3 regions of the Lysinibacillus sp. FW12 genome follow, and region 1 is predicted to be linked to each of the others. Evidence: a T-box and tRNA genes for the amino acid it is inferred to sense, from the RefSeq annotation. Region 1 holds a T-box; the other regions hold tRNA genes.
What was found. The T-box of region 1 lies ahead of ileS (isoleucine--tRNA ligase). A T-box ahead of a tRNA ligase gene usually reads a tRNA of that ligase, here a tRNA-Ile.

Region 1 (3,249 bases):
AATCCAGCATTTTCGAAAAGATGAGCAGCCTTTTATTGAACAAGTGCTAAGCTGGCAGCGTGAGGTAGAGGATCGCTATGCACCTAAGTTGACCGATTTTCTTGACCCAAGGCAACGTTTTATTGTGTCATCGGTTATTGGACAGGACGACACTCTAAAGACAGCTTGTTCAGGGCTATTTGATGGAGCAGAGAGGCAGCGTATGCTCATTTTCCCTGCGTACTATGAAGCTACAGATGAAGACTTTCAACTGACAGCCTTTACCATCCAGTATCCGACTAAATTTATTCAACTGCGTCATCCAGATGTTTTAGGGGCATTGTTATCATTAGGCTTAAACCGTAGTAAATTCGGTGATATTCGTGTCAATGAGCAGCAGGTGCAATTCGTTGTCGCACAGGAGGTAGCGGATTATGTCCGTTTACATTTAACGGGTATTGGTAAAGTAAAGGTACATGTAGAATCCCTAAAGGAAGACGCCCCACTGCTTATCAATGAGGAAGAGTGGTTTGAGGAAGCACATACAGTTTCTTCGATGCGTTTAGATGTGATCATTGCGACGATTTTAAATGTGTCACGCCAAAAGGCACAAGCATTAATTACTGGAAAAAAAGTGCGTGTCAATTGGACGGAGCGGGATACTGTCGCTTTTGAATTACAAGAGGGTGATATTTTATCGATACGTGGAAGCGGTCGTGTCAAAATTATTATGACAGAAGGCCGTACAAAAAAGGATAAAATCCGTCTACAAATCGGTCGATTGGCCCAAAAAAGCTGAAAGTGAAGTAAATTTCATTAATTTTTACTGCTAAGTTGTCGGAACAATTGTATAATAGAAACTACGAATGTACATGTAAAGGAGAGAAGGATTGTATGCCATTATCACCTATTGATATACATAATAAGGAGTTTACAAAAGCCTTCAGAGGTTATGCTGAAGATGAAGTAAATGAATTTTTAGATCAGATTATTAAAGACTACGAAATTTTGCTTAGGGAAAAAAAGGAAGTCGATAAGCAATTAGAAATGGCATTAGAACAAGCGAGGCATTTTAACTCCTTAGAAGAAACTTTGCAGAAATCTATTGTAGTAGCGCAAGAAGCTGCAGATGAAGTGCGAAGAAATTCACAAAAAGAGGCTAAACTCATTTTGAAAGAAGCAGAGAAAAATGCTGATCGAATTGTCAATGAAGCTTTAACGAAAGCTCGTAAGGTAACGATTGAAATTGATGAGCTAAAAAAACAATCTAAGGTTTTCCGTAATCGTTTTAAGATGCTTGTAGAGGCACAGCTTGACTTACTGAATGCAGATGACTGGGATCATTTGCTACAATACGATATTGATTTAACTGAAATTCAGGCGTCTGTTGAGGAAGCACAGGAGTCCGAAGATATGTAACTTTTCTTTTACAATTGAAACTTGACGCGATTGTATGAATTTCATATACTTTGTAATAGTAATTATTTTGAACAGATACGCATAGAGGCAGAGACGAAGACAGTATTTGTTAGGCGTAGTGAAGCGATTTGGGGACAGTGCGAGCCCAAACATGCAACTAACATTGAACATCACTTCTGAGCTAAATAGCTGAAAAAAGTAAGTTATTTCGTGTTGCACGACGTTAACGTGCTTGAAAGAGGTAGTACAATAATTTTTGTGCTACAAGTAGGGTGGTACCGCGAGTAGAAGCTTCTCGTCCCTTAGTGGGATTGAGGGCTTTTTTTATTTGTTTGCGAATCGTTTTAGCTGAATTTGCCAATAACTGTCCTATGTGAAAAATGTCTATTATGCCTGTGGAAAATAAAGGAGGAATTTTAAATGGTTGAATACAAAGATACATTATTAATGCCAAAAACAGATTTTCCAATGCGCGGAAATCTTCCAGCAAATGAGCCAAAAATGCAAGATAAATGGAATGACATGGATATTAACAAATTACAAATGGAACGTACTGAAGGTCGTCCAGAGTTTGTCCTACATGATGGTCCTCCATATGCAAATGGTGATATCCACATCGGCCATGCATTAAATAAAGTATTGAAAGATATGATTACACGTCACCGCTCCATGACTGGCTACCATGTTAATTATATTCCTGGTTGGGATACGCATGGTTTACCAATTGAGCAAGCATTGACAAACAAAGGTGTAAAGCGTAAAGAAATGTCAGTAGCAGCATTCCGCCAACTTTGTGAAGAATATGCGTATGAACAAATTGACAATCAACGTACGCAATTCCGACGTCTAGGCATTCGCGGTGATTGGGAAAATCCATATATTACATTGAAACCTGAATTTGAAGCACGTCAAATTGAAGTGTTTGGTAAAATGGCGGAAAAAGGTTACATCTATAAAGGGTTAAAACCAGTTTATTGGTCTCCATCTTCTGAATCTGCTTTGGCAGAAGCTGAAATTGAATACAAGGATATCAAATCACCATCGATTTATGTAAGCTTTGCTATTAAGGATGCGAAAGGTGTTGTTCCAGCAGATGCTAAATTTATCATTTGGACAACAACTCCTTGGACATTACCAGCAAACTTAGGGATTTCTTTGAACCCTGAATTTATCTATGTAGTAGTTGCTGTGGCAACTAAAAAATTCATTATCGCTAAAGAATTATTAGAGTCAGTGGCAACTGCTCTTGAATGGGAAAACTATGAGGTTGTTCAAGAAGTAAAAGGGGATGCGCTAGATCGTATTGTAGCCCATCATCCATTCTATGATCGAGAATCTCTTGTGATGGTTGGAGATCATGTTACTGCAGATGCGGGTACAGGTTGTGTTCATACAGCGCCAGGACACGGGGAAGATGATTATCATATTAGTAAACAATATGGCTTAGGCATTCTTAGTCCTCTTGATAATAGTGGCTGCTATACAGAAGAAGCACCTGGTTTTGAAGGCGTATTTTATAATGATGCCAATAAACTAGTAACAGAAAAACTTAAAGAAGTGGATGCATTAGAAAGTCTTAGTTTCATTACACACTCTTATCCACATGACTGGCGTACAAAAAAACCAGTTATTTATCGTGCGACACCACAATGGTTTGCATCTGTTGAAGCATTCCGTGGTGAGTTACTTGAGGCTGTTAAAGCAACAACATTCACACCAGCTTGGGGAGAAACACGCCTTTATAATATGATTCGTGACCGTGGAGACTGGGTAATTTCACGTCAACGTGCTTGGGGCGTGCCAATTCCAATTTTCTACGCTGAAAATGGTGAACCAATTATTACACCTGAA
Region 2 (3,249 bases), 2.0 Mb from region 1:
AAGTAATAATTTCTTTTTTTTATAAAAAAGTATTGCACAATGTTAAAAAACGTTATACAATAATTCTTGTCTTGAAGGACAGGTAAACAACTTCAAAACAAGATACATAAAATAGTCTAGTGATGATGGCAAAGAGGTCACACCCGTTCCCATACCGAACACGGAAGTTAAGCTCTTTAGCGCCGATGGTAGTTGGGGGCTTCCCCCTGTGAGAGTAGGACGTCGCTAGGCATAATACCCAGGAGGATTAGCTCAGCTGGGAGAGCACCTGCCTTACAAGCAGGGGGTCGGCGGTTCGAGCCCGTCATCCTCCACCATATGCCGGTTTAGCTCAGCAGGTAGAGCAACTGACTTGTAATCAGTAGGTCGTGGGTTCGATTCCTATAGCCGGCACCATTTTTTCGAGCCATTAGCTCAGTTGGTAGAGCATCTGACTTTTAATCAGAGGGTCGAAGGTTCGAGTCCTTCATGGCTCACCATTTTGAAATAATAATAAGCGGGTGTGGCGGAATTGGCAGACGCACTAGACTTAGGATCTAGCGCCGCAAGGCGTGGGGGTTCGACTCCCTTCACCCGCACCATTATTTTCATTGCCAGATAAAAAAACTTATGCACATGCGGAAGTAGTTCAGTGGTAGAACACCACCTTGCCAAGGTGGGGGTCGCGAGTTCGAACCTCGTCTTCCGCTCCAAATGTGCCGGGGTGGCGGAACTGGCAGACGCACAGGACTTAAAATCCTGCGGTAGGTGACTACCGTACCGGTTCGATTCCGGTCCTCGGCACCATTTATTATGCGCCCGTAGCTCAATTGGATAGAGCGTCTGACTACGGATCAGAAGGTTATGGGTTCGACTCCTGTCGGGCGCGCCAAAAGAACGAACGGGAAGTAGCTCAGCTTGGTAGAGCACTTGGTTTGGGACCAAGGGGTCGCAGGTTCGAATCCTGTCTTCCCGACCATTTCCTAAAATTATGGGGCCTTAGCTCAGCTGGGAGAGCGCCTGCCTTGCACGCAGGAGGTCAGCGGTTCGATCCCGCTAGGCTCCACCATAGTAAATAACCAGTATAAAGATCCTGGCGGCGTAGCTCAGCTGGCTAGAGCGTACGGTTCATACCCGTAAGGTCGGGGGTTCGATCCCCTCTGCCGCCATCTTAAAGGACCTTTAGCTCAGTTGGTTAGAGCAGACGGCTCATAACCGTCCGGTCGCAGGTTCGAGTCCTGCAAGGTCCACCATTTATATAGTGTAACGGAGGTATACCCAAGTCTGGCTGAAGGGATCGGTCTTGAAAACCGACAGGCGGGTAACACCGCGCGGGGGTTCGAATCCCTCTACCTCCTCCAGTTTTAAATTTTTATAAATGGTGCTTTAAAAACTCGAAACAGAATATCATTATCGCGGGGTGGAGCAGTGGTAGCTCGTCGGGCTCATAACCCGAAGGTCGTTGGTTCAAATCCGGCCCCCGCAACCAAAAGGTCCCGTGGTGTAGCGGTTAACATGCCTGCCTGTCACGCAGGAGATCGCCGGTTCGATCCCGGTCGGGACCGCCATTATTATAATGAAAAACATGAGAAGCAAAAGAGTGAGCAAGCTTAGCATGGACGAAATGGGTCAGTAGCTCAGTTGGTAGAGCATTAGATTGAAGCTCTAAGTGTCGGCGGTTCGATTCCGTCCTGACCCACCATTTATGCGGGTGTAGTTTAATGGTAAAACCTCAGCCTTCCAAGCTGATGTCGTGGGTTCGATTCCCATCACCCGCTCCAAGGGCCTATAGCTCAGCTGGTTAGAGCGCACGCCTGATAAGCGTGAGGTCGATGGTTCGAGTCCATTTAGGCCCACCATTATTCCGAAGTAGCTCAGTTGGTAGTAGCACCTGACTGTTAATCAGGTTGTCGCAGGTTCGAGTCCTGCCTTCGGAGCCATTTTTTATTTGGGGAAGTACTCAAGAGGCTGAAGAGGCGCCCCTGCTAAGGGTGTAGGTCGGGTAACCGGCGCGAGGGTTCAAATCCCTCCTTCTCCGCCATTGGCCCGTTGGTCAAGTGGTTAAGACACCGCCCTTTCACGGCGGTAACACGGGTTCGAATCCCGTACGGGTCATACTAAGTGCAGTAGATGAATTTCATCTACTGCACTTTTTAATTTTAGTCATAGATTTATAATATAGCTACCATAAATTAAAGCCTACACAGGATAGTTTAATCTGTGTAGGCTTTTAATTTTACTAAGAAGCTATGAAATTCTACGTCCTTTTCCATATGGAATGCATAGAGGTGTACCAAATATTGGATCTGTCGTCATTTGGCAATCAAGGTCAAACACATGACTAACTAAATCAGTTGTCATAATTTCTTCTGGTTTACCTTGACGATAGACACCACGATCACGGACAGTAATAATATGATCGGCATAGCGACATGCGAGATTAATATCATGTAATACCATAATAATCGTTCGCTTTTGCTGTTGGTTTAACTCGTACAATAAATCTAAAACTTCTATCTGATGAGTTAAATCTAAGTATGTCGTAGGCTCGTCCAAAAGAATAATATCCGTATCTTGAGCAAGCGTCATAGCAATCCAAGCACGTTGACGTTGTCCTCCTGATAGCTCATCCACTGGTCTATCTTGTAAATGCTCTGTGCCTGTTGCTCTTAAGGCATTTAATACGATTTCTTCATCCTTTTCCGTCCACTGTTGACGCCAGCTTTGGTAAGGATAGCGACCTTGCTTCACAAGCTGTAGGACAGTTAGGCCTTCTGGTGCAACAGGGGATTGGGGAAGAATCGAAAGATTTCTAGCCACCTGCTTTGTTGATAATTTAAAAATATCCTCTCCATCTAATAGAACGGAACCTTTTTTAGGTTTTAATAATCGAGCGATGGAGCGTAGGAGTGTGGATTTACCACAGCCATTCGCTCCAATTAATACAGTAATTTCATTCAAAGGGATAGATAAATTGAGATCTTCGATAATATTGGAATCACCATAACTTAATGTAAGGGATTTGGTTAATAACGATTCAGTCATGTAGTATAGACTCCTTTATTTATTAGGATTTCTAAATAGTAAATAGATAAAATAGGGAGCACCAATGGCAGCGGTAAAGACACCAGCGGGTACTTCTAACGGGCTAAAAGCAGTACGACCAATAATATCTGCTATCATCACAAGCAATGCTCCGATTGCTGCAGATGCTGGAATAAGTACACCGAATGATGAACCAACAATGCGTCGTGCAATATGAGGTGCCAT
Region 3 (3,249 bases), 2.0 Mb from region 1:
AGACGACACTACTTCCTGAGCATTATCGGACATTATCCGTAGAGGAAATGGAATCTCGTATTTTAGCAATAAAGAAAAAATTAGGCTCTAAACTTTTTATCCCAGGACACCATTATCAAAAAGATGAGGTTATTCAATTTGCTGATGCAACTGGTGATTCTCTACAACTAGCTCAATTATCTGCCGCTAATAAGGAGGCTGAACATATCGTATTTTGTGGTGTACATTTTATGGCAGAAACGGCAGACATGCTGACAATGAAACAGCAACATGTCTATTTACCAGATATGCGTGCAGGCTGTTCGATGGCTGATATGGCGAATATTTATCAAACAGAACAAGCATGGCCAATCCTTCAACAGCTCTTTGGCGATACGATTATTCCTCTAACTTATGTCAATTCAACCGCGGCCATTAAAGCCTTTACGGGACGACATGGTGGTGCCTGTGTTACATCATCGAATGCAAGGGAGCTTGTACAATGGGCATTTACACAAAAACAGCGTATTTTCTTTTTACCCGATCAACATTTAGGGAGAAATACCGCCTATGATTTAGGTATTCCCCTTGAAAATATGGCCGTTTGGAATCCTCATAAAAATATGCTCGAAACTAAGGAATCACTTGAAAACATCCAGGTTATTCTGTGGAAGGGTCATTGTTCTGTGCATGAGGGGTTTACAGTTCAACATACGGAAGTCATTCGCAAAGAACATCCCACAATGAGGATTATTGTTCATCCAGAATGTAGTCGTGAAGTTGTTGCAGCAGCTGATGATGCCGGCTCGACAAAATACATTATTGATACAATCAATCGAGCACCAAGCGGATCTGCATGGGCCATTGGAACAGAAATGAACCTTGTCAATCGTATCATTAAGCAACATCCAGATAAACATATTATTTCGCTAAATGAAAATTTTTGTCCTTGTCTAACTATGAACCGAATAGACCTTCCACATTTACTATGGAGTCTTGAAAGTATTGAACAGGGGCAACCTCATAACCGTATACAAGTAGATGAACATACTACCGCTGAAGCACTTAGCTCACTTGAAAGAATGCTTGTACGGGGGTAACAAGAAGAATTTTAAAAGCAGACATGTTGTTGTATCAATATTTCTGCTTTTTTTGTAAAGTTAAGGAGTTATGAAAAACGTCGTTCATTTTTTGATATGACTTATACTTTTTTGATTAAGGATGTTGGGAAATAAATGAAATCCATTTACTTGTAGAAATTGACATGGATTTATTTTCTATGATACTGTCGATTTGGAGGTGATAATCAATGGCTTTTCAATCGAAAAATATATTTATCAATTTACCAGTAAAAGATCTTAACAAATCAATCAACTTTTTTAAAGACTTAGGTTTTGAATTTAATCAACAATTTAGTGATGAAACAACAGCTTCAATGATTATTAGCGAAAATATCTTTGCATTAATAATGGTAGAAGAACGATTCAAAGGATTTACAAAGAAGGAGATTGCAGATACAGCTACTTCTGCAGAGGCGATATTATGTCTTTCCGCTGAAAACCGAGAACAAGTAGATCAATTAGTAAATAAAGCACTAGCCTCTGGTGGTAAACCTTACAGTGAACCACAAGATCACGGATTTATGTACGGCTGGGGATTCCAAGATGTAGATGGGCATATTTGGGAAGTAGTATATATGGATGAAAGCGCACTAAATAATGAGTAATTATATATCTATCTAAATATAAAAAAAACAGTAGCTGCAAATGCAGTTACTGTTTTTTAGTATGACCCGTACGGGATTCGAACCCGTGTTACCGCCGTGAAAGGGCGGTGTCTTAACCACTTGACCAACGGGCCAATGGCGGAGAAGGAGGGATTTGAACCCTCGCGCCGGTTACCCGACCTACACCCTTAGCAGGGGCGCCTCTTCAGCCTCTTGAGTACTTCCCCAAATAAAAAATGGCTCCGAAGGCAGGACTCGAACCTGCGACAACCTGATTAACAGTCAGGTGCTACTACCAACTGAGCTACTTCGGAATAATGGTGGGCCTAAATGGACTCGAACCATCGACCTCACGCTTATCAGGCGTGCGCTCTAACCAGCTGAGCTATAGGCCCTTGGAGCGGGTGATGGGAATCGAACCCACGACATCAGCTTGGAAGGCTGAGGTTTTACCATTAAACTACACCCGCATAAATGGTGGGTCAGGACGGAATCGAACCGCCGACACTTAGAGCTTCAATCTAATGCTCTACCAACTGAGCTACTGACCCATTTCGTCCATGCTAAGCTTGCTCACTCTTTTGCTTCTCATGTTTTTCATTATAATAATGGCGGTCCCGACCGGGATCGAACCGGCGATCTCCTGCGTGACAGGCAGGCATGTTAACCGCTACACCACGGGACCTTTTGGTTGCGGGGGCCGGATTTGAACCAACGACCTTCGGGTTATGAGCCCGACGAGCTACCACTGCTCCACCCCGCGATAATGATATTCTGTTTCGAGTTTTTAAAGCACCATTTATAAAAATTTAAAACTGGAGGAGGTAGAGGGATTCGAACCCCCGCGCGGTGTTACCCGCCTGTCGGTTTTCAAGACCGATCCCTTCAGCCAGACTTGGGTATACCTCCGTTACACTATATAAATGGTGGACCTTGCAGGACTCGAACCTGCGACCGGACGGTTATGAGCCGTCTGCTCTAACCAACTGAGCTAAAGGTCCTTTAAGATGGCGGCAGAGGGGATCGAACCCCCGACCTTACGGGTATGAACCGTACGCTCTAGCCAGCTGAGCTACGCCGCCAGGATCTTTATACTGGTTATTTACTATGGTGGAGCCTAGCGGGATCGAACCGCTGACCTCCTGCGTGCAAGGCAGGCGCTCTCCCAGCTGAGCTAAGGCCCCATAATTTTAGGAAATGGTCGGGAAGACAGGATTCGAACCTGCGACCCCTTGGTCCCAAACCAAGTGCTCTACCAAGCTGAGCTACTTCCCGTTCGTTCTTTTGGCGCGCCCGACAGGAGTCGAACCCATAACCTTCTGATCCGTAGTCAGACGCTCTATCCAATTGAGCTACGGGCGCATAATAAATGGTGCCGAGGACCGGAATCGAACCGGTACGGTAGTCACCTACCGCAGGATTTTAAGTCCTGTGCGTCTGCCAGTTCCGCCACCCCGGCACATTTGGAGCGGAAGACGAGGTTCGAACTCGCGACCCCCACCTTGGCAAGGTGGTGTTCTACCACTGAACTACTTCCGCATGTG

Region 2: it has a tRNA-Ile gene. The T-box ahead of ileS (isoleucine--tRNA ligase) is inferred to sense a tRNA for this amino acid. The anticodon was not compared.
Region 3: it has a tRNA-Ile gene. The T-box ahead of ileS (isoleucine--tRNA ligase) is inferred to sense a tRNA for this amino acid. The anticodon was not compared.

The regions. Positions count from the first base shown of each region.
Region 1 is NZ_CP139094.1:3,721,703-3,724,951, reverse strand. Features, by position in the region: gene SJW71_RS19230 (RNA-binding protein) at 1-778, shown strand, start outside; gene SJW71_RS19225 (DivIVA domain-containing protein) at 874-1,398, shown strand; T-box leader at 1,480-1,704, shown strand; gene ileS (isoleucine--tRNA ligase) at 1,819-3,249, shown strand, end outside.
Region 2 is NZ_CP139094.1:1,167,486-1,170,734, forward strand. Features, by position in the region: rRNA gene rrf (5S ribosomal RNA) at 116-231, shown strand; tRNA gene SJW71_RS05970 (tRNA-Val) at 242-317, shown strand; tRNA gene SJW71_RS05975 (tRNA-Thr) at 321-396, shown strand; tRNA gene SJW71_RS05980 (tRNA-Lys) at 404-479, shown strand; tRNA gene SJW71_RS05985 (tRNA-Leu) at 497-581, shown strand; tRNA gene SJW71_RS05990 (tRNA-Gly) at 618-692, shown strand; tRNA gene SJW71_RS05995 (tRNA-Leu) at 698-786, shown strand; tRNA gene SJW71_RS06000 (tRNA-Arg) at 795-871, shown strand; tRNA gene SJW71_RS06005 (tRNA-Pro) at 882-958, shown strand; tRNA gene SJW71_RS06010 (tRNA-Ala) at 973-1,048, shown strand; tRNA gene SJW71_RS06015 (tRNA-Met) at 1,075-1,148, shown strand; tRNA gene SJW71_RS06020 (tRNA-Ile) at 1,156-1,232, shown strand; tRNA gene SJW71_RS06025 (tRNA-Ser) at 1,248-1,340, shown strand; tRNA gene SJW71_RS06030 (tRNA-Met) at 1,394-1,468, shown strand; tRNA gene SJW71_RS06035 (tRNA-Asp) at 1,472-1,547, shown strand; tRNA gene SJW71_RS06040 (tRNA-Phe) at 1,606-1,681, shown strand; tRNA gene SJW71_RS06045 (tRNA-Gly) at 1,687-1,760, shown strand; tRNA gene SJW71_RS06050 (tRNA-Ile) at 1,762-1,838, shown strand; tRNA gene SJW71_RS06055 (tRNA-Asn) at 1,843-1,919, shown strand; tRNA gene SJW71_RS06060 (tRNA-Ser) at 1,930-2,020, shown strand; tRNA gene SJW71_RS06065 (tRNA-Glu) at 2,023-2,094, shown strand; gene SJW71_RS06070 (ABC transporter ATP-binding protein) at 2,227-3,024, opposite strand; gene SJW71_RS06075 (FecCD family ABC transporter permease) at 3,040-3,249, opposite strand, start outside.
Region 3 is NZ_CP139094.1:1,160,489-1,163,737, reverse strand. Features, by position in the region: gene nadA (quinolinate synthase NadA) at 1-1,079, shown strand, start outside; gene SJW71_RS05940 (VOC family protein) at 1,289-1,705, shown strand; tRNA gene SJW71_RS05935 (tRNA-Glu) at 1,768-1,839, opposite strand; tRNA gene SJW71_RS05930 (tRNA-Ser) at 1,842-1,932, opposite strand; tRNA gene SJW71_RS05925 (tRNA-Asn) at 1,943-2,019, opposite strand; tRNA gene SJW71_RS05920 (tRNA-Ile) at 2,024-2,100, opposite strand; tRNA gene SJW71_RS05915 (tRNA-Gly) at 2,102-2,175, opposite strand; tRNA gene SJW71_RS05910 (tRNA-Phe) at 2,181-2,256, opposite strand; tRNA gene SJW71_RS05905 (tRNA-Asp) at 2,315-2,390, opposite strand; tRNA gene SJW71_RS05900 (tRNA-Met) at 2,394-2,468, opposite strand; tRNA gene SJW71_RS05895 (tRNA-Ser) at 2,522-2,614, opposite strand; tRNA gene SJW71_RS05890 (tRNA-Ile) at 2,630-2,706, opposite strand; tRNA gene SJW71_RS05885 (tRNA-Met) at 2,714-2,787, opposite strand; tRNA gene SJW71_RS05880 (tRNA-Ala) at 2,814-2,889, opposite strand; tRNA gene SJW71_RS05875 (tRNA-Pro) at 2,904-2,980, opposite strand; tRNA gene SJW71_RS05870 (tRNA-Arg) at 2,991-3,067, opposite strand; tRNA gene SJW71_RS05865 (tRNA-Leu) at 3,076-3,164, opposite strand; tRNA gene SJW71_RS05860 (tRNA-Gly) at 3,170-3,244, opposite strand.